Regions from separate parts of the Ruegeria sp. C9 genome, predicted to be linked through region 1. Evidence: riboswitches for the same ligand, from Rfam matches in the RefSeq annotation. Region 1 holds a riboswitch; each other region holds the start of a gene.
The links. Region 1 has a riboswitch for cobalamin ahead of ACR0NE_RS11010 (DUF1636 family protein). Riboswitches for the same ligand answer to the same signal wherever they lie in the genome.
Positions count from the first base shown of each region.

Region 2: another riboswitch for cobalamin. It lies ahead of ACR0NE_RS00240 (hypothetical protein); the one in region 1 lies ahead of ACR0NE_RS11010 (DUF1636 family protein).
Region 3: another riboswitch for cobalamin. It lies ahead of ACR0NE_RS16605 (energy-coupling factor ABC transporter permease); the one in region 1 lies ahead of ACR0NE_RS11010 (DUF1636 family protein).

Region 1 covers NZ_JBQFRU010000003.1:554,717-561,863, reverse strand. The annotation lists gene ACR0NE_RS11035 (sensor histidine kinase) at 1-220, shown strand, start outside; gene ACR0NE_RS11030 (ABC transporter substrate-binding protein) at 199-1,197, shown strand; gene ACR0NE_RS11025 (class I SAM-dependent methyltransferase) at 1,322-1,933, opposite strand; gene ACR0NE_RS11020 (glycosyltransferase family 2 protein) at 1,926-2,933, opposite strand; gene ACR0NE_RS11015 (NAD(P)-dependent oxidoreductase) at 3,048-4,034, opposite strand; cobalamin riboswitch at 4,140-4,346, shown strand; gene ACR0NE_RS11010 (DUF1636 family protein) at 4,432-4,812, shown strand; gene cobW (cobalamin biosynthesis protein CobW) at 4,809-5,864, shown strand; gene cobN (cobaltochelatase subunit CobN) at 5,870-7,147, shown strand, end outside.
Region 2 covers NZ_JBQFRU010000001.1:48,407-55,553, reverse strand. The annotation lists gene ACR0NE_RS00250 (DNA polymerase III subunit gamma/tau) at 1-1,521, opposite strand, end outside; gene ACR0NE_RS00245 (phosphatase domain-containing protein) at 1,694-2,194, shown strand; gene ACR0NE_RS00240 (hypothetical protein) at 2,199-2,606, opposite strand; cobalamin riboswitch at 2,698-2,917, opposite strand; gene ACR0NE_RS00235 (alpha/beta fold hydrolase) at 3,040-3,897, shown strand; gene rsgA (ribosome small subunit-dependent GTPase A) at 3,934-4,962, opposite strand; RNA gene ffs (signal recognition particle sRNA small type) at 5,122-5,220, opposite strand; gene ACR0NE_RS00220 (bifunctional 2',3'-cyclic-nucleotide 2'-phosphodiesterase/3'-nucleotidase) at 5,259-7,121, opposite strand.
Region 3 covers NZ_JBQFRU010000006.1:168,803-175,949, forward strand. The annotation lists gene ACR0NE_RS16595 (AMP-binding protein) at 1-160, shown strand, start outside; gene ACR0NE_RS16600 (transglutaminase-like cysteine peptidase) at 665-1,288, shown strand; gene ACR0NE_RS16605 (energy-coupling factor ABC transporter permease) at 1,394-2,077, opposite strand; cobalamin riboswitch at 2,154-2,366, opposite strand; gene ACR0NE_RS16610 (L,D-transpeptidase) at 2,582-3,244, shown strand; gene ACR0NE_RS16615 (hypothetical protein) at 3,286-3,558, opposite strand; gene ACR0NE_RS16620 (heavy metal translocating P-type ATPase) at 3,745-6,087, shown strand; gene ACR0NE_RS16625 (penicillin acylase family protein) at 6,281-7,147, opposite strand, start outside.

The sequences.
Region 1 (7,147 bases):
ACCCACAGCCCGGATCACGGTCAGCGACCAGGGGCCAGGCTTTCCGCCCGATGAAATCGAAACGCTCACAAGACGTTTCGAACGTGGTCAGAACGCGGCAGGAACCATCGGATCGGGCCTCGGGCTAACCATTGCCCAGGACGTCGCGGTCGCCCATGGTGGCACGCTGGTACTGTCAAACAAAGCGGAGGGCGGCGCATGCGTTATCTTGTCACTCTGATCCTATGCCTGTTCGCCAGCGGCGCAGGGGCTCAGGATTGGGAAGACCGACAAATATTCAACGAAAGTGCCGACGGCCCCCGACTGCGGGTCATTTCCAGCACCGATACCGCCCTGTTTGCGCCGCTGATCGAGGATTTCGTCGCCCAGAATCCAGCGATATCGGTCGAATATCTGGTGACCGGCACGGCCGATATCGACCGACGCGTCCGAGCCACGCCAGAAGCGTTCGACGTTGTCGTTTCCAGCGCGATGGACCTGCAACTGAAGCTCGCGAATGACGGATATGCGCTGGCGCTTAACGATCTTCCGCACCCCCCTTGGGCGCAATGGCATCAAAGCCTGTTCGCCTTCACTTCGGAACCCGCAACCATCGTTGTCAACCGCACCGCGTTCGAAGGGCAACCAATGCCGCAAACGCGGCAGGAACTGATCGAAGCGCTGCGCGCCCGCCCGGATGATTTTCGGGGCAAAGTCGGTACTTATGACGTGCGCCAGTCGGGATTGGGCTATTTGTTCGCCACGCAGGACGCCCGCGCCTCGGAAACCTATTGGCGCTTGATGGAGGTTTTGGGCGGCCTGGATGTGCGGCTGTATTGTTGTTCGGGCGACATGATTAACGACCTGGCGGATGGTACAATCGCGGTGGCCTACAACGTGCTTGGCAGTTATGCGGCGGTACGAACAGAAGGAAAGGATGCCCTTCAGATCATTCTGCCTTCGGATTTTCAGACGACGATGATGCGAACCGCCATGGTAACTGGCAAAAGCCGCTTGCCGGAGGAAGCGGAAACCTTTGTCCGGCACCTGACCACGCTGAATCCGGAATCAATGGCAGCACTGCCACTTCTGGACACGCAGGACTCCACGACCGAAAGCGCAGCGATTGCGCTGGACCCTGCGCTGTTGACGTTCCTCGATACGCTGAAGCGCAGAAAGTTCCTGTCTGCCTGGGAAAGTGCCGCTATTCAAAGATGATCGGACTTAGACATCAACCCTATCCCTCATCGCTGAACTTGTTGCTTAACACTGTTGACGCTGGAAGACATCAGCCAGCCCAGGTTACTTCGCTCGAATCTATAATCAGAAAAATGATCTCGGCTCAAAGTTTCTCGACGGCCACTTGCGCCCCCATGATGGCCTTGAGCCGCAGCCCCGCAGAATGTGCCCCGAGGAATTCGTGGAACGCACGCATCACGTCATCTTTCCACCACCCTCGCCTGTGATAATCGTCAAGCATGATTACGCCGCCTTCGATCATCTTGGGCAGCAAAGCATCCAGATCCGTTTTTACGCCCTCGTAGGAATGGTCGCCGTCCAAATAGGCAAACCCGATGCTCTGATCTTCAAACAGGCTTAGCGCCGGTCGCGAATAGTCGCGAATGATCGAAATTTGCCCCTTGGCGATCTCGGTGCTGTATTTACCCGTTACTGCCTCGTATATTCGATCCATATCCTTCTGCGTGCGCGCTCCGGCAAGCGAAGCACCGCCATCTGGGTCTTGCTGTACTTGCCAGGGATCGATGAGGCACAATTTCGAGGGCTGCAGCTCTTCCAGCAGAATCCGCGAAAATTCGCCCTTCCAAACGCCAATTTCAACGCTCAGCCGTCCATGCGGCATGGTCTTGAGCATTTCGCGCCGCAGGGAATCCTTCCGCTCGCGCTGCTCAGCTTGCTTCTTGCGGCGATCCTCAGCAGATACAGCTTCACCCATAGACGTCTTCTCCGGTTGAGGAATTTTGCAACGCTTCAACCAGATCAACCCAATCCGGTCTGGCTCTCAATTCTTCGGCTTTCGACCTGTGCCACTCACATGCTTGGTGATGGAGGTCTGCCAATTGCGGATCTGCCATCATCTCAGATTTGATGTCGTGCATAGCCGGCATGTGTTCCAGAATTGAGCGATCCTCAACATCGTTGTGGTTCATCATGAGCCAGTATTTGAGCCCTTGGTCCTGCCCCACATGATTGGTGCGCCCACGGTCGCGCTTGACCAAAAAGCTATCAGTGCTGCGCACAGCATAATGATGAATGCGCGCGAATTCATGGCTGAAACCACGCCATGCTTTCCATTTCACTTGGTCTGCTGGGTAGAGGTTCCCGCCCGAATCCCGCCACAACACCCCTTCGTATGGCGCGTCAGGGTTCGGTGCATCTTCTGGATTGATCCTGGGACGATGGGCGCGAAAACGGCTGAATTTCCCATTGTTGCGGAACAGCGTTTTGAACCCTTTGGTCCGGTGATGCGGATAGCTGTCTTCGGTGGCGGCCAGAAAGAAAGTCTCAGGTACAGGTCGATCAACGAAATCGTTCTGACCCGCATTTCCGAACATGCGCCAGCAGATCGAGATCGCGTCCGCCACGCCGCTGGCCTCAACGAGGCTTCTTATATCACTATTGGGCAAACGGATATTGATATACTCGTCCACATCCAAACTGAGAATCCAATCCGATGACAGATAGCTTGGGTGATTCCGCGCAAGCGAAAATGCACGAACCTGCGGCGCGGCGCGCGGACCCAGTCTGTTTCGCTCGTGGTGAGCCCAGCCAAGCACTTGCAGCCGTTCGCCCATGGCATCAGTACCATCAGCGCAATCATTGGTATAAATCAGAATGTCATCAAAACCGATTGCGTGGTTGTAGGCCACCCAATCGATCATGAAAGGCCCTTCGTTTTTCATCGTTGTTACGATGAGAAAGGTCTCATTCGTCATAAGTTATTCTCTTGCCTGTGCCGGTGTCGGACTCCTGTTGATCTGTTTAGAATAGCCCCAGAATTTTGTCCAACCAGGTCGCCAGACAGCCGCAACACTTGCCGATTATTTGATCTACCGATTCTGCGGGATCACCTCATAACCCGGTTCTTCTGGCTCGTCGTCCAGCATCTCGGTTGGAAACCCTGGCGCCTGGATCTCCAGTCCGGTCGCGTCCTCTAGCCGCCTGATGATGTTCGGGGACAGTTCACGCTCACCATATCGCGCGATGCCATCTTCGAAAATCTTGATCATCAATGGGTTTATCTCAAGGGGAACTCCGGCACGGTCGGCGACCTCCTGAAACAGACCGATATCTTTTTTCACCAGGTCCATGGTGAAGGAAATATCGCGCGAGCCGTTCAGGATGACCTGACTTTCGGTCTCGTGCACGAAGGATGTGCCTGACGATATCTTGATCGCCTCATAGGTGGTTCCAAGGTCCATGCCGGCGGCCTTGGCTGTCACCAATGCCTCGGCGCAGGTGATCAGGTTGGCGGTCGCCAGATAATTGGTCAACACCTTCAGAACAGAGGCCGAGCCCAGATCGCCCGTGTGCAAAATGCGCCGCCCCATGGTGGTCAGGAATGGCAGGATACGTTCAAAAGTCTCACGATCACAGCCTGCGAAGATCGAGATATTACCCGTCGCTGCCCGGTGACATCCGCCCGAAACCGGGCAATCCACCGCTGCGCCGCCTCGTTCGATGACCATTGCGCCAAGGCGTTTGACTTCGGCTTCGTCGGTGGTCGACATTTCCATCCAGATTTTGCCAGGGCCGACCTCTGGCAACATTTCCTGCATCACCGCATCCGAGGCCGCAGGAGAAGGCAAACAGGTTATAACAGCATCGCAATCGCGCATCAGTTGCGCCGGGCTTTTGGCGGCTTTGGCACCCTTGGCGACGAATTCGGTCACCAGATCCGGGTTCAGGTCATGAACCGTCAGATCGATACCGTTTCGTAGCAGCGATCCAGATAGCTTGCCCCCTACATTCCCCAGCCCGATAAACCCTACTTTCATGCGCGGTATCCTCCTGTTCGCATCTTGCTGCCATGCCAGCACGTCGTTGCAGAAGTATCATGCCGCCCAGCGACCCCGACAGGTCGCTTTTTATCCGCTTTTTCACGGATCGGCGCGACTCGCTTGACAAGCAACCCTGCCCTGCCGCATGTCCCTTTCGTTGGTGTCTGCGAGAGCAGATGAAAAGGGAATGCGTCAGCGGTTTTTGCCGTCAAACGCAGCCGCCCCCGCGACCGTGACCGGAGAGGGTGCCCAAAGCCACTGGCAGTATGGCCGGGAAGGCGGGACATCCGACAGAGGCCTCCTCTGACATCCGCAAGCCGGGAGACCTGCCAACGCCCGAAGATGAAACCGGACGGGGTGTTCCGGTGTGGGGCTGTGATCGGCCCGCATGAAACCCCGTCCCCCACGAAGAGGATTTGGGGGGATGAGAGACATGACCGAGACCGCACCGGTCGAACTGCTGGTTTGCACTACCTGCCGTCGCGGGCTGCCTGTCGAGGATGACGCCCAGCGCCCCGGCACGTTGCTGCACAAGGCGCTTGAACAGGCGGGCCTGCCCGAAGGCATTACCTTGAAAGCTGTGGAATGCCTGTCGAATTGCGATGAAGGCTGCTCGATCGTGCTACGCGGAGGACCGGATCGCTGGACTTTCGTGTATGAGCATCTGAACGAGATCGACCATGTCGAAACCATCGTCGAAGGCGCAGCCAAATACCTCGCCACCGAGGACGGTTTGGTCAAATGGCGCGAACGTCCCGAACATTTCCGCAAAAACTGTGCGGCCCGCATTCCCCCGATTGGAGCCCTGAAATGAGCAATCTCGAGAAACTCCCCGTCACTGTGATCACCGGCTTTTTGGGCTCGGGCAAAACCACACTGGTGCGCCATCTGATGCAGAACCCGCAGGGCAAGCGTCTGGCGGTGGTCGTCAACGAATTCGGCGATGTCGGCGTCGATGGCGATATCCTGAAGTCCTGCGCCATTCCTGATTGCCCGGCGGAAAACATCATGGAACTGGCCAATGGTTGCATCTGCTGCACCGTGGCCGATGATTTCATCCCGACCATTGAAGCCCTGATGGCACTAGAGCCGCGCCCCGATCACATCCTGATCGAAACCTCCGGTCTTGCCCTGCCAAAACCGCTGCTGAAGGCGTTCGACTGGCCCGATATCCGCTCGAAAATCACCGTCGATGGCGTGATTGCTCTGGCCGATGCCGAGGCCGTGGCCGCTGGTCGGTTCGCTCCGAATGTCGAGGCGGTGGATGCGCAACGCATGGCAGATGACTCGATTGATCATGAAACTCCCTTGTCCGAGGTGTTCGAGGATCAGATTTCCTGCGCCGACATCATTCTGCTGACCAAGCCCGATCTGGCTGGCCCGGAAGGCGTTGCGAAAGCGAAAGAGATCATCGCCGCCGAAGCGCCCCGCCCCATGCCCGTTGTCGAAGTGGCCGAGGGTGCCGTGGACGTCCGCGTCGTACTGGGTCTAGAAGCCGCGGCCGAGGATGACATGGACGCGCGTCCCAGCCATCACGACGGCCATCACGATCACGAGCATGACGATTTCGAAAGCATCATCGTTGAACTGCCCGAGCAAACCGATCCGATTGATCTGGTCGCCAAGATTGAGCGATTGGCCAACGAGTTGAATATCCTGCGCGTCAAAGGCTATGCCGCCGTTCAGGGCAAGCCCATGCGCCTACTGGTTCAGGCCGTCGGTGCGCGCGTGCGTCACCAATATGACCGCCCGTGGGAGCCCGGCGAAGACCGTCGCTCGCGCCTTGTGGTCATTGCCGAGCATGACGATATCAAAGAGGCCGAGATCCGCGATATCCTCGTGGGTGTAACCGAGGCTGCCGAGTAAGACTTATGCACGTCGTCTTCCGCGAAAGCCATGGGCTCGAAGAAACCGAGACCCCGACCGATCTGGGCCAAAGCCCGGCGGACCTGGTGGTGCTGTCCTTTTCCGACAGTGACCTTGGCGCTTTCGCGGCGGGATGGCATCGTGGAGGTGGGCCTGAAGGACGCATGCCAACGATGCGGCTGGCCAATCTGACGGCGCTGAAGCATCCCCTCTCAGTCGACACCTATGTCGAGCAGACACTGGAGGGCGCAAAGGGCATCCTGATCCGTCTGATCGGTGGAGTGCCCTATTGGGCCTACGGCTTGCAGCAGGTTCTGGCGCTGGCGCAGGCCAAAGGGATTGCACTGGCCGTACTGCCCGCAGACGGTCGCGAGGATACGCGGCTGGATGATTACTCTACCCTGCCTGTCTCGACCCTGCGGCGGCTGGCGCATCTGTGCGACACCGGCGGTGAGGTCGCGGCGCAGGCCGCTCTGGCGCAGATGGCACTGGCTGCGGGGTTGTATGCAGGTCCGGTCATGGGCGCCAAGACCATCCCCGAATGCGGTGCCTGGTGCCCAGATCACGGCGTGATCCCTGCAGAAAACGCTCTGCCCGGTGATGCGAAACGTATCATCGTAACCTTCTATCGTGCTTATCTGACCTCGGCGGACACAGCCCCAATCGCAGCGCTGATCCGCAGCTTGCGCGCGCGAGGTTTTGAGGCCGTCGGCCTGTTTGCCCCGTCGCTCAAAGCACCAAATGCCGCCGATTGGCTGCGCGAGACTATTGTAGCGCTGAAGCCTTCGGCGATCGTCAACGCCACCTCATTCTCAGGCAAGGGCGCATCAGGCACCTCACCTCTCGATGTGGCAGAGGTGCCGGTCTTTCAGGTGGCGCTGGCCACCTCACGCCGCAAAGCGTGGGCCGAAGCGGAACGTGGCCTTTCACCAGCTGATCTTGCCATGCATGTGGTCCTTCCGGAAGTGGACGGGCGGATCAACGCGGGCATCGTATCCTTCAAAGAGCCGGGCAAACGCGACCCGCATCTCGAGTATTCTCGCTTCGCTCATCGGGCTGAACCCGAACGGATCGAAGCCATCATCAACCGCGTCTCCGGCTGGCTGAACCTTCACGACAAACCCAAAGCGGAGCAGGTTCCGGCGCTGGTACTATCGACCTATCCCGGCAAAGACTGGCAGATGGCACATGCAGTGGGTCTGGATGCGCTGGCCTCGGCTGAGGCAATGTTGCTCGATCTGCAAGGCGAAGGGTATGACACCGCGCCTACCGAGCCGATTGCT
Region 2 (7,147 bases), on a different contig from region 1:
GTTGCCCGTCCAACGCTGCAGCGACGCGCCCAATCGTTGTGACAGGTCGGTCGGGGCGTTGTCGGTTGGGGCGAACTCGATCCTGCCTGGTTGGTAGGATACCAGACGCACGCCGTTTTCAACCTCGACCAACAACTTCACGTCCCGGTTGGCTCGGATCAGTTCGACCACATGTTCAAATGTTGGATAGCGTGCCAGAGCTGCCTGCACATCTTGGGCTAGCGCGGCTGTTGGCCCGCCTGCGTTGCCGCCGATTCCCGATGCGGCATAGGCCGGTCGGGCCACAGCCTGTGGCGCGGCAGGAGCATGTCCCGGCGCACCGATTCCCTTGCCGGGGCCACCATTGGGCGGCGGAGGCGTATCTTGCAGACGCTTGATCAGCTCCTCCGGGCTAGGCAAGTCGGCCACATGGGTCAGGCGGATCACGGCCATTTCCGCAGCCATCATTGCGTTGGGTGCGGCGGAAACTTCCTCGAGCGCTTTCAGCAGCATTTGCCACATGCGTGTAAGGACTCGCATGGGCAGAGCCTCGGCCATTTGTTGACCTCGGGCGCGTTCGTCGGGGGAAACGGTGGGATCTTCGGCGGCATCCGGGGTGATCTTGACCACCGATACCCAATGCGTGATTTCAGCCAGATCGCGTAAGACGGCGAGTGGATCAGCCCCTTCGGCATATTGCCCGCTCAGCTCGGTCAACGCGCCTGCAGCATCGCCGCGCAGGATCATATCCATCAGATCCAGCACCCGGCCCCGATCAGCCAGCCCGAGCATGGCGCGCACCTGATCCGCGCTGGTTTCACCGGCCCCGTGCGAGATCGCCTGATCCAGCAGTGAGGTCGCATCCCGCGCTGATCCCTCGGCGGCCCGGGTGATCAACGATAACGCATCCTCGGCAATCTGCGCCCCTTCGGCATCTGCAATCTTGCGCAGCAGACCGATCATATCCTCCGGCTCGATCCGGCGCAGATCAAAGCGCTGGCAACGGGACAGGACGGTCACCGGGACCTTGCGAATCTCGGTGGTGGCAAAGATGAACTTCACGTGTTCGGGGGGTTCTTCCAGCGTCTTGAGCAGCGCGTTGAAAGCGCTGGTCGACAGCATGTGAACCTCGTCGATGATATAGATCTTGTAGCGCGCGGACGCAGCGCGATAGCGTACGCTGTCGATGATCTCGCGGATGTCATTGACACCGGTGCGGCTGGCGGCGTCCATCTCCATCACATCGACATGGCGGCCCTCCATGATGGCTACGCAGTGTTCACATTGACCGCAGGGTTCGGTGGTAGGGCCGCCGCTGCCATCGGGACCGATGCAGTTCATACCCTTGGCTATGATCCGAGCGGTCGTCGTCTTGCCGGTACCGCGGATACCGGTCATGATGAAGGCCTGCGCGATCCGGTCCGCCTCGAAGGCGTTTTTCAGAGTGCGCACCATGGCGTCCTGACCGACCAGATCGGCAAAGGTTTCGGGGCGGTATTTACGGGCAAGAACCTGGTAGGCGGGGCTGGGCGTCTCGGTCATGTCTGCTCTGTCGGATTCGCGTTACGCCGCAGCGTAGAGGCCCTCGCCGCCCGCGTCCACAGCCAGCCGGGACGATTTTCATTTTGGAATGCGTGGGTATGCGGCTAAAATCCACTCTATTCTATTTACTGGACCAGTATGTTGTTGGGTGAAGTTTGTTTGGGGGGAGATTATGTCGCAACTGGTGGTTTATGCGTTGCAGGTTGGCGGAGGCACCTTGGCCTTGTCCTCGATGCCTGGGCGTGGAGGAACGTATACAGAAGACCTTGATCTTATCGCAGACTGGAAGCCGGGACTTGTGATCTCGATGACCACTGAGGTCGAGATGATTCAGGATGGTGCGCGGAATTTTGGCGCTGATATTCAGGGGCGTGCCAGCAGATGGGTGCATTTGCCGATCGAAGATTTTGGCACGCCACCCAAAGAGATTTTGGACCGCTGGCCCCGCGTTGGCGCGACTGCCCGTCAGGCGTTGTCAGGTGGTGGCCGTGTGCTAGTGCATTGCCGTGGTGGCTGTGGCCGATCCGGGATGGTGGTTCTGCGTCTGATGGTTGAATGCGGTGAACGGCCTGAGGCGGCATTGAAGCGATTGCGTACGGTGCGTCCTTGCGCAGTCGAGACAAATGCCCAGATGCTTTGGGCCGTTGAACCGGCCCGTGTTCAAGCCGTTTGACGGCTCAGACACCAACATGTGGCGAGATTTCGCCACCGTTGTGCTGCACCAGAAGCGAAGCCTCAAGCATGGCGCAAGGAGGATTCCTTAGCAGGTCTGCGGGTAGGCTGCGGTACTCGGTTCCGAACATCATGTCTGCGTAGTCATCCAGCCGGCCGGTATCGATTTCAGGATCGGTTCCGCAGAATACACGTATCTGGTCGCATTGGGCGCGAAAGCGGGCGGTGCATCCTTCCGGGCAGTGCGACAGATCTATGGTGCCTTCAATCTCAAACTCAGTTTTCGTGACCGGTTTTGTGGCGGACATGGCCTGCGTCAGAGCCCGCGCCATCTGTGCCAATGCGGGGCAGGGTGCGCCAGTACGTTGGCACACGGTCGCCGCGAATTCGTGTGTTTTGGTCTTCCAGATCATCAATGCGCCCTCCGCGCGCAAGGCGAGGGCGTGGCACAGGTTGGTCGTTGCGGAGCACGATCAAACCCGTCCCGGACACCCCGCCCGAGTTTCGGTTCTACATCTGATGGCAGGTCTCCTGACTTGCGGGTCATCGCTTTGCCGACCTTCCCAGCCTTCAAGGCCAGTGGTATCTCGGCATTGCTCTCCGCTTACAGTTGCGGGGGCAGTCTCGGACTAGGTTCTTTCCGGATTTATCCGGGCAGAACCGCACCGTGTTCCCTTTTCATCCCGGCCCGATTGGGCGCGAGAACCATCGCGACATGGCTAGCGGCTGCGCCGTGCCCGAGTCAAGAAGATTGCGTCAGGCAAGTGACGTACGGTCCAGCCACGTCAACCTTGACTTGAGGCGCTTCGGGTGAACTGATCAGTTCAGTCGGTATTGGAGGGCACCATGTTGGACACGCAGCTGGCGGTTGTGACCGAGGATTTTCAAATCCCGTCCGGCCCGGCAATGCTGTCGGCGCGTCTTTACCGTCCGGTAGCCGACCCCGAAAAGGTGGTCGTCATAAACGGTGCGACTGGGGTGCCAAGGGATTACTATCAGCACTTCGCCCGGTGGCTCGCCGAAGAACAGGGCATGGCCTGCCTGACTTACGATTACCGGGATTTTGGTCACTCTTTGGTGGGTTCGCAAAAGCGGTCAAATGTCACCATGGCCGATTGGGCGTTGATCGACATTCCAGCCGCCCGGGCCGAGATGCGCCGACGATTTCCGCAGGCCAAGCTATGGAGCATCGGTCATTCCTTGGGCGGAATGTTTGGCCCGATCCAACCCGATATCGATCAGATCGACAGGATGATCTGTGTCTGTTCGGGTCTGGTAACGCTGGCGGATCACCCTTGGCCTTATCGCGCTTTGGCGGCGTTGTTCTGGTATGGTCACGCGCCGCTGGTGGTCAAGGCGCTTGGCTACCTGCCCGGGCGGTTGGTCGGGTTTGGATCGGACCTGCCTGCCCAAGTCTATTGGCAATGGCGCAAATGGTGCACCGCCCCCAAAAGCTATGTGCCAGAGATCGGCACGACACTGCCCGCCGCCCGCTGGAAAGACTTGGGCAAACGTGTCGATCTGTTTACCTTCGCAGATGATGAAATGGTGCCGCCGGATGCTGTCTGGCGTCTTGCCGATCTCTATGGACCCAAAGCCGGGCGCCATCTGCTTGCACCAAGCGAATTAGGAGTGTCCAAGATCGGCCATATCGGTGCATTCGCAAGACGGAATGCGGCAGTCTGGCCTAGACTGATCGCCTGATAGCGCTGGGCACCGGTAGGTCGGTGCCCGGCTTCGTTATAGCCCTTTACGGGATTTTTTCTCGTGCATCACGCTGCGCACCATCTTGCCGAACGCCTTGTCGCGGGCGCGGGCCTGCGCCACCGAAGCGGAATTGTGTTGGTCTTCGCGCCGCAGCTTGCGCCAGCGGTCCAGCCGCGCGGGATCAAGCGTACCAGCGTCGATTGCCGCCTGCACCGCACATCCGGGCTCGGTCTCGTGCTGACAATCCGAGAAGCGGCAATTCAGGCTGAGGTCTGAGATGTCCGAGAACACCTCATCCAACCCCTCTTGCGCATCTAGCAGACGTAACGCGCGCAGGCCGGGCGTATCGATCAGCCAGCCGCCATTGTGCATGCGATGCAAGGCGCGTGAGGTTGTTGTGTGCCTGCCGCGCGCATCGTCTTCGCGAATACCTGCGGTGGCCTGATCCTGCCCCGTCATCCCGTTGGCGAGCGTCGTTTTCCCAACGCCGGATGATCCAAGCAAGGCGCTGGTTTGTCCTTTCGGACACCACGACAGAACTTGTTCGAGATCGCCGTGATCCAGCGCGTTGACCGCAAGTACCGTCAGAAACGGGGCGAGCGATTGGGCTTGATCTACATAAAGGCTCGGATCATCGCACATGTCCGATTTGGTCAGAACGACCACCGGATAGCAGCCTGCCTGATGTGCCAGCGCAAGATACCGCTCCAATCGTGGCATATTGAAATCGGCGTTGCAGGAACTAACGATGAACAGCACATCAACATTTGCAGCAATCAGCTGCGCCGCTGCCCCTGTACCTGCGGCCCGGCGCTGCAGCAGGCTGCGCCGGTCCAGCACTCGGCGTATGCGTTTGTTTTCATCCGCCAGAACCCAATCCCCAACGGCATATGCGCCGGTTGATTGATCCAGAGATAACAAAGGCGATTCACCTTCAGGGCTCAGCCCGATCAGTCGATCCCGGTGTACGGCCGAGATGCGATACGGTAGAAGTGACGGATCAGCCGCATGCTGAGCCGCGAAATGAGAGGACCATCCGAGGTCCGATAAGGAAAGTAACATTGGTCTGCCTGTGATCAGAAACAGCAATCCCGCCGGATGGCAATCGCGCATCCGCTGGTGATGTGTTCAGGCAGTCAGTTGATCGGAAAGGATCAGAACCGGTCTGCCCGAAGGGAATTTGCTACAATCATAAACGCCCTCCTGCGGCTGATGGGTTCTAAGTGAGAGGTTGGACATCGACCCAAGCGGGGCTCGTTGTGGCTGCTTCCTTCCGGACCTGACCAGGTTGGCGAGGCGCTCGCCCGCGCCAACCTCTCAAAGCCGATATAGGTGCATCCCCTGAAAATGGCAACCCGTCAGAAGGTCAGATGAATACGCATGAAACCATCCGCATCGTCGGGCAGAATGCGTGGATGATACTCAGCAAGCTCTGTAACATGGTGTAGCGCGCGCGGCCCCGTTGTCAGGATCGCGCCCTGCCTTTGGTTTGGTACAAAAGAAAAGGGGCGCGGTGCATGCGCAAGTGGGTCGGCGGGCAATGTGCCCGCGACGTATTTGCATAGAATATCCTGTATGCTGATCTGAGGCAGGTCAATCATACGGGCTTGTCGCGCAATTGGAAAATGACCACCGCCATTGGCGCGGTAGTTATTGGTGGCGACAAGGAAACTCTGGTCAGGCGCAATCGGCTGCCCATCGAATTCCAGGTTGCGTATGCGGGAAAATGCCGGATCAATCACTCGACCGAGCGTATCGAACCGCGCCGGTTGCGAAAGATCGATCTGGTAGGTGACGCCATGCAGGACATCGAAGTTGAAGCCCGTGCGCTGAGGATCGGCAAGATCGATCGGGGCGTCTGAGCCAAGTTGATGGAACAGCCCGGCTGACATCTCAAGCCAGTCCCGAATCTGAGAACCTGAGGCCAGCACCGCGCGCAATTCATTAGGAAAGACACTGAGATCGGCGATATGTCGAACTGAAATCTCGCCTGAGGGGATATCCGTGTAGTACTTGCTTCCTGCGCGCCCGCCGAACTTTGCCGGGGCGGCTGACGATATGATAGGCAAATCTGCCCAGTCGGTATCGACCAAATGCGGGCGTAGGGCAGCGGCCTGAGCCGCCGCAACCAAGGCCAGACCGCGATCCGGTAAGCAATATGAGAAGTAGCTGTGCAGCGTGTGTGGGATTGTGCCCACTGGCCTGGTCACCCTTTTGCGCGTCGCAGCGTGGCCGGTCGCAAACAGCTCTGTGATCCTTTGGCATTCGGGTATTTCTGTGCCCGATTGAGCGATTGCCCGCGCTTCGACATGGCTGCCTGTAATGCGCCAATTGCCGGTGGTATCTTTTTGCAGTGTCAGATCAATGATCCCAAGATGAGACCCGGCCCAACCCTGCATGACAACCGGCGTTCCATGGACAAGCCCCCGCGTACTGTCGACGAATGAATAACCATCATGCGCCTTTCCGGGCAGTGTCAGATGGGTGTGGCCTGCGACGACGGCATCAATCAGCGGCATCTCGGCCAGCGGGATGATCGCGTTTTCCATATCCGGCTCGGCCATTGCCGATCCCAGTCCGGTATGCGCAAGGGCGACAATCAGGTCGCAACCTTGCACGCTGAGATCTTCAGCAGCGCGCCGCGCAGCGGCCAGAATGTCTGTTACCACGACCCGGTCCGTTAGCAGATGTGCTTCCCACTGTGCGGTTTGAGAGGGCAAAACAGAAAGAACCCCGATCCGGATTGCGGTGTCCTGTCCATTGAGTCTGACAACCCGATGCAGAATCGTGTGTGCATCCCAACCTTGTTCGGTCTGAGTGGTTTGCATATTGCTGCAAATCATTGGGCAGGCGGTTTGGCGAGCGATGCGATTGACGAGTTCCAGCCCAAATCCGAAATCGTGATTGCCCAATCCGATCGCGTCATAGTTCAACGTGTTGAACGCGCGTGGCAGGGGATGGGCGTCTGGCACGTTTTCAGCTGCCCAGTTGCCAAATGGCGTTCCCTGCAGGCTATCACCATTGTCAAACAACAGCACAAGGGCGTCATCGCGTTCAGCCTGTCCGCGCGCCTCGTGAATCAGGCTGGCGGTACGGGTCAAACCAATCGCAGGTTCGGGGCGATCCGAATAGTAATCATATGACGTCAGGTGCATGTGTAGATCGGATGTAGCAAGGATTCGAATCCATGCGCCATCATCTGCATCTCTTCGTTGTCGCATTAAATGCTTTGATTTCAATATCTTCA
Region 3 (7,147 bases), on a different contig from region 1:
ACTTTGCGTCCAAGGTTCCGCGGATCACATCGACGATTGGACTAAATCTGCGCTTGGTTTTGACGTTCCAAATGTGATTTCGATTAAGCACATCCCTATGGACAAGCGTCATGCCTCCAAAGTCGATCGTACGAAACTTGCACGCATCATAGAAACCTGACGCAATATGTCTCGTAGGCCACTGAACCTGCCCAACTCATCGCTCCCGTCGCTGTGCGCGTTAACAGAGGACTGAGTGTAGCGACGAAGTCATTGTTTTAGAATTTCCAATCAAAACCTGCACACCTTGGTCAGGGGAAATCTGCAATTGCCAGTTACATCTGGCCGCATGAAACATATAATCGCAGATACACTGTTAGGGTGCGCCCCGGCGAACGGTTGATACCCATTTCATTGCACAAAGATGTTCAGCTTGACGCGTCATCCAAATCCGCCACAAACCTCAAGCGTTTCTAACCCAGGACTACTAGCCGGCTTTCTTCTATGCCGCTGCAAGAATCTCAATTAAGCTCACCCACATAATCACGACTAATAACTGCGCGCTCGAGAACTTTGCTGCTCTGCATTTTAAATTGTATAAGCTGTTGTAATGCGTCGATGAACATAAAAGATTGAAATAGAGTTCTCTTGGCTCGGTAGCTTCAGATACCCAGGAGAAACGAGTATGGGGAAAGCAGATATGACAAAACCTACTTCCGCTCAGAAAAAACTTTCGGAACGGTTACCAGTTTATCTATCGTTGGCCTGTATCATATGCAGCTACCTTGTCTCCGCCGCTTCATTGCAAGCTTCTGAGCTTCCCTGGATCAAACTAGATAGAGAGGTTCAGGCGCCATCGGGCGCCAAATCACTCTGCAAAGATTATTCGTGGGCGTGCGCGAATACTCGTACTTCTGGTCTGCCAGAAGCGCAGGAGAAACAGATCGTTAAAGCGATTAACTTGCGCGTCAATCGGAGGATCCGCGCCGTTTCGGATCAAAACCAATACGGGACAAAGGAATACTGGACGCTACCAATGCAGGGGTCAGGGGATTGCGAAGATTTCGCTTTGCAAAAGAAGTTTGAACTAATGCAGAACGGCTTGGATCCTACGAAGCTACTTATTGCAACTGTCTTAGACACCAATCGCAGTGGCCATGCAGTTTTAGTTTATCGCTCGAGTGAAGGCGATTTGATTCTGGACAATGTCACCAACAGGATCAAATCGTGGAAGGAAACGAGGTATCTTTTCCTACGAATACAGGACCCAAATCACCCTGATCGTTGGGTACAGGTTTCTAGCGGCTAAAGACAATGTGGCGCGCCTTAGAGACGCGCCACAATAAAATTTTGGTCCTGCGACTACTGGTTGTTTCGCGGCAACCCAAGTTTAGGACACCGCTTCAAACTTTGGTCAAGCTTTCGCAGCGTTGTACAAACGCGGAGTCACCAGACCTGTACTGTTCAAACCGCGCATTGCCTTGGCTGCCGCAAGCACTGCCAGATCAGCAATCGGCTCAATGACGATTACCAGCATATAAGCGCCGCCAAAGGACAGAACCGACGCCATGGTTTCTGCGCCGAAACCCTGGCCGTAGAAGGCCCAGAACCCAACCCATGCGACTACTCCTCCCTGATACGTCGCACTTAGGGCAAGAGCTTGGCCATATTTGAGGTCAACATATGCTGTGCCGGGTGCGATGATGCGGCTGGCCAGTGCCTGTAGCGCAAATAGCGGCACCAGCAGAGTGGTCAGGTTGATGAAGTACTGCGGAAGATCGAACGGGGCAAAAAACACACCCTGAATCAGGAGACCAGCTGCCAATCCAAAAGCCGCGGGTGCAGCACCGAGAAGCAGAAACAGCGTCGACCCCAGGATGAAGTGGACTTCAGAGACACCAACCGGGAAATGCGGCAGGACTTCGAAGAAAAGGAAAACCCCAACGGTGGCGAGCACCGAGCGCATAACAAAAGATGCAGGTCCATTCGCACGCAATGTGGAAAACGTTTCTTTCGCTGCGTAAGTAGCCGCACCTGCGGCGGTAACATAGGAAAGCGCGATTTTGGCACCATTCACGATGCCCGGTTCGATATGCATGTTCTTTCTCCCTACCGCCTCACCCGGCGGCTTGTCAGGTTGAATCGACCGTAAGGCCGACAGGTTCAGTCTGGGCATAGCCCGGCGCTTTACGGCAGGTCTCCTGACTCACGGGTGCTCGCTCCGCCAACCTTCCCGGTTCCATTACGAACCAGTGGTGTCTTGGCATCGCTCTCCGCTCACAGTTGCGGGGGCAGTTACGGAATTGGCGCCATTGAAAACACCGAACCGTATTCCCTTTTAATCCTTTTGGCTTCCGCCATCAGGAACCGAAAACAAATCACCGCTACAATGGCGGCTTCGCCTGTGTCAATTGTCTTTGCGACCTATTCCAATGTAAACTCGACCGAAGCAGGATTCACGCAACCGGTCACGTGATCAACTGGGTAAACCAAGCGTTACCTGAAACCTCTTGAAGCTCTAGCTGCTAGAGGCTTTAAGATTCGAATTAATTCGCGATGGTGCGATCCAAATACGTTAAACTTGTGAACCAGGACGAGACCTATGCTTACAAGGCGCCATTTCATTCAATCCACCACAGCGCTGTTCTCGGCGTCTGCGGCCAGTCCATTGATCGCCAAAACCTGGCCAACCGCATCGCAGAAGACCTATTGGGACAGTCAGGTCACGCCAATTGGTTACGATCCAATGACCTCAAATCCGTGGGGTGTTCATGACCGTTTTTTACCAAGACGCGTCGCGGCAAATGATGGTTTGGTTCCAGGTGACATCCATGTGGATGCCGTCGCGCGCTATCTCTACCATATCGAAGAAGGCGGGACCGCAATGCGCTATGGCGTAGCGATCGCGCGCGGGAACCTTTACGAGCCCGGCACCTATGTTATCCGCCGAAAGGTCGAATGGCCACACTGGACACCAACCGCTTCAATGATCGAGCGCAACCCCGAATACGCGGAATTCCGGAATGGAATGGAGCCCGGGCCGAATAATGCTCTCGGCTCTCGTGCCCTTTATCTATACGTTGGAGACCGAGACACATATCTCAGAATTCACGGCACGCCTGAGCCAAGAAGCATCGGCGGTCGCGCAAGTTCTGGATGTGTGCGAATGATCATGGCTCATATCAATGACCTCTACCCAAACGTGAAAACCGGCTCGACCGCTTTCCTATACTCTGCCGAAGATAGCGTCACAGCCCGCTCATGAATATTGGGCAGCGTACATGGACGTCGCTGCCCTCATTTCGATCAGGCGTCGCGCGCAATGCAGATCGGAGCGCCATTCGTCGCGCGCAATGGTACCAATGTCGTCTCGACGGGTCCGCTGTGCTCATACCAAAAGCAATTGTCTTCGGGCAGGAGGCGCGCTGTGGTCAAATCCTGCGCCGGCCCTGCCAGCGCTACGACCGAATCTGGCACGTTGCCTGGTTCAAGTGCTTTGCTTTTGGCCCCAGTGAACTGGGCTGAGCAACCAGCCGTAATCGAGACTAACGTGATGGTAATTGCGATCCGTTTCTGCATTGATCTATTCCAAATTTTTTGCGTCATCTGCAATTAGATTGCATCCACACGGCCGGCCCGCAAGACGAAATGAACTAACAATATCGCAGGCAAAGAACCCGGATGAAAAAAATATAAAAGGTATTGAAGCTCTAGTTACTGTAGGAACTATTTACAAAGGACCATAGAGATTCTTGAGGTCCAATCATGTCATCCGATACCCATAGCCACGACCATGGCCACGAAAACAAACATGGTCACCACGCATGCGGTAGTGGCGGGTGTGGCGACATCGCCCCCGCCGGTCCAATTCCTGAAGGTGGTAGAAGCTTTCAGGTCTCTGGCCTTGATTGCGCCGAAGAGGTGGCGATCCTGAACCGTGTCGTCGGCCCGAAAGCAGGTGGTGAAGAGCATCTCGCATTTGATGTGATCAACGGTCGGATGACGCTTCTTGAAAGTGCTTCCAAGTTATCTGACGAAGATGTCATGCTGCTGGTTGCGAGTACTGGTATGACCGCCAAACCATGGGATGACGGAAATGCCGCCCAGGACCAGGCGGCGCATATTGCACGTCAGCGGCGGTTCACCACTCTTAGCGGAGGGTTTTGGGCAGCAGGTTTTGGCTGGCACATTTTCGAAACCGGCATGGGCGGTGCGCTCGGGCTGTTCTCAGGACATGGTGAGGTTCCGATGCCTTTAGCCGAGGCAGCTTTGTTCGCAGTCGCGATTTTGTTTGGCGTCTGGCTGGTGGCCCCTAAGGCCTGGTCTTCGGCGCGTCGACTTTCGCCGGATATGAACCTTCTGATGGTTGTTGCTGTCGCTGGTGCCATCGCTCTGGGTGAGTTTTTTGAAGCGGCAACTGTAGCATTTTTCTTCTCGCTCTCTCTTTATCTGGAAAGCTGGAGTGTCGGACGTGCTCGGAACGCGGTATCCGCACTGCTTGATCTGGCCCCCCCGACGGTTCGGCTGGTTCGTGCTGACGGTTCTGAGGCAACGGTCCCAGCGGCGGATGTCTTTGTCGGTGACAGCTTCATCGTTCGGGGTGGGGATCGCATTCCACTTGACGGGGAAGTCATCGAAGGGGCTGGTGCCGTTGACCAGGCTCCAATCACAGGTGAAAGCGCGCTGATTCCTAAAGAGCTGGGTGATGAGGTCTATGCCGGCACAATCAATGGTGAAGGCACCCTCAAAATACGTGCGACGAAAACAGCGTCCGATACCGTGCTTGCCAAGATCATCCGGATGGTCGGTGATGCTCATGCTCGCCGTGCGCCGGTTGAGCAGTGGGTTACAAAATTTGCGCGGATCTATACGCCCATCGTTATGGTCGTCGCAGTGGCTATCGCCCTGATCCCACCGCTTGCATTTGGCGCATCGTGGAGCTTCTGGTTTTACAATGCACTTGTTCTGCTGGTTATCGCCTGCCCCTGTGCGCTCGTCATTTCCACACCGGTTTCAATCGTTGCGGCTTTGACCGCTTCGGCCCGGGCTGGGGTTCTGATTAAGGGCGGCGCATATATCGAGGCCCCCGGGCGTACCACCGCACTGGCCATGGACAAGACAGGCACGATCACCATGGGTGAGCCTGAAGTGGCCAATGTCTATCCGCTGGGCGCCGCATCCGAGCAGGAGCTGTTGGCGAGCGCTGCCAGCCTCGAGGTTCGGTCTTCACACCCGCTGGCCCGCGCCATTTTGACCAAGGCAGAACAGACCGACATTTCGATATCGGCGGCTGAAGACATCCGAACCGTTCCCGGTCGTGGTCTGGAAGGCCGTACCGAGCGTGGAGATATCTGGCTTGGCTCTGACCGCTTCGCTGTCGAGAAAGGCTTTGGCGCGTCCATCCCTGCCGAGTTGCGCAACCAAATCGAGAGCGCGGGAAGCACACTTGTTGTTGTCGGGGATGAGAACGGGTTAACCGGTTTGCTTGAGCTGCGGGACCGCATTCGACCCGAAGCCCGAAGCATCGTAGCCCAGCTTCATGCGCAGGGCGTGAAGTCAATCATCATGCTGACTGGTGACAACGAACAAACAGCGAGAGCGGTAGCAGCCGAAGTCGGCATCGACGAAGTCCGGGCCCAACTTCTGCCGGAGGACAAAGTCGCTGCGATTGAGGAACTGGCAGAACAGCACGAGATGGTTGCGATGATCGGCGATGGCGTCAACGACGCGCCTGCGATGGCTCGGGCACATTATGCAGTTGCGATGGGTGCAGTTGGATCTGATGCTGCTATTGAGACTGCAGACATTGCTCTGATGACTGATGACATCGGCAAAGTACCCTGGCTGATCGATCATTCACGTCGAACCATGTCGATCATCCGTCAGAACATCGGCTTCTCACTTGCGACCAAAGCACTGTTTGTGACCCTTACCGGTTTTGGATTGGCATCAATGTGGGGTGCAATCGCCGCAGATGTCGGAGTGTCCTTGCTGGTCGTGGCTAACGCCTTGCGGCTTCTGAAAGCCTCGGAGGGTAACATACACTCAACAGGAACAGAAACCGTTGGAACGCCAGGTGAAAATGCTGAATTGGCGCATGGGCAGTAATCAGGCGCGCGGCACCTAAGATCGCGTGTGCTGTGGGATGCCCACTGAAATCAGCATCCCACAGCCGATTTTCACAATCTATCACTGTGGCGTGGTGCCCGATGTATCAATCAGTCTTGGATCTTGTATGGCATTTCATCCTGAAGATGAGGGCACATTGACACTGATCTGGCTTCCCGGAGCCGCACTTTAATCAGTCAACTTCATCCTGAATGAGGGGGGTTAGTTTGGATCGCCCCACTGCCCCACCCTCTGCTACTGCCAGATCCATTGCCATCATCCTGTAATCACCGCGCATCCATGAAGAAAACAAGTTCTTGTAGAACCGCGAAAGCGGGTGTCCCGACTGCCCGGATGGTGTCAGGAAAAAGAAGCCTTTGTCTTCTGAAACAGACATGACGGCCTGAAAATTCGTGCCGATATTTGTTGCAAACGGTTTTTCGTCAGACATCCCGAATTGAGACGAGAGCAATGAATAAGGTCCTCCGGACTTCGGTTCCCGCACAGATAACAACCCATTGAGGAATCCGGCTGGGCTAACCGCAGACCAATCCAGATTCACAATGTGTTCAGCTCCCCAGCTCCACGAAGAAAGGTCGGGACCGTAGCGCTCGGTTATCCAGACGAGCGCATCGTCGAGTGCGGGAACGATCCACTCGTCGCAGGTTTCGACACGAGTTGAGGTGCGATTATCACACAACATCGCGGCCTCGTCTCTATTTGAAAGAACCGCGGCAAGAAAATATGGATTCGGATTTGTCCACAAATCACGCGTCGCAGGAAATTCATCCTGTAGAAATCGGCGTTGCAAAGCACGCGCCCATGCCCAGAATATTAATGGCTCCGGTGAAAAACGATCCATTTCACCGTTCCATTCAGCCAAGCGGTTCAAGGCATCCTGTCGGATTCCATCGACCGGGTCGTCGGTTGCGGGGATCATGGGTGCAGAACGCCACAAGTCCGCCGCCATCAGAGGCAACAAGCTACGCGCTGCCGAACTAACGGTATCTTGTTGTAGCGCCATAACACCATCAACTGAAAAAACGCGTTGGCGCGCATC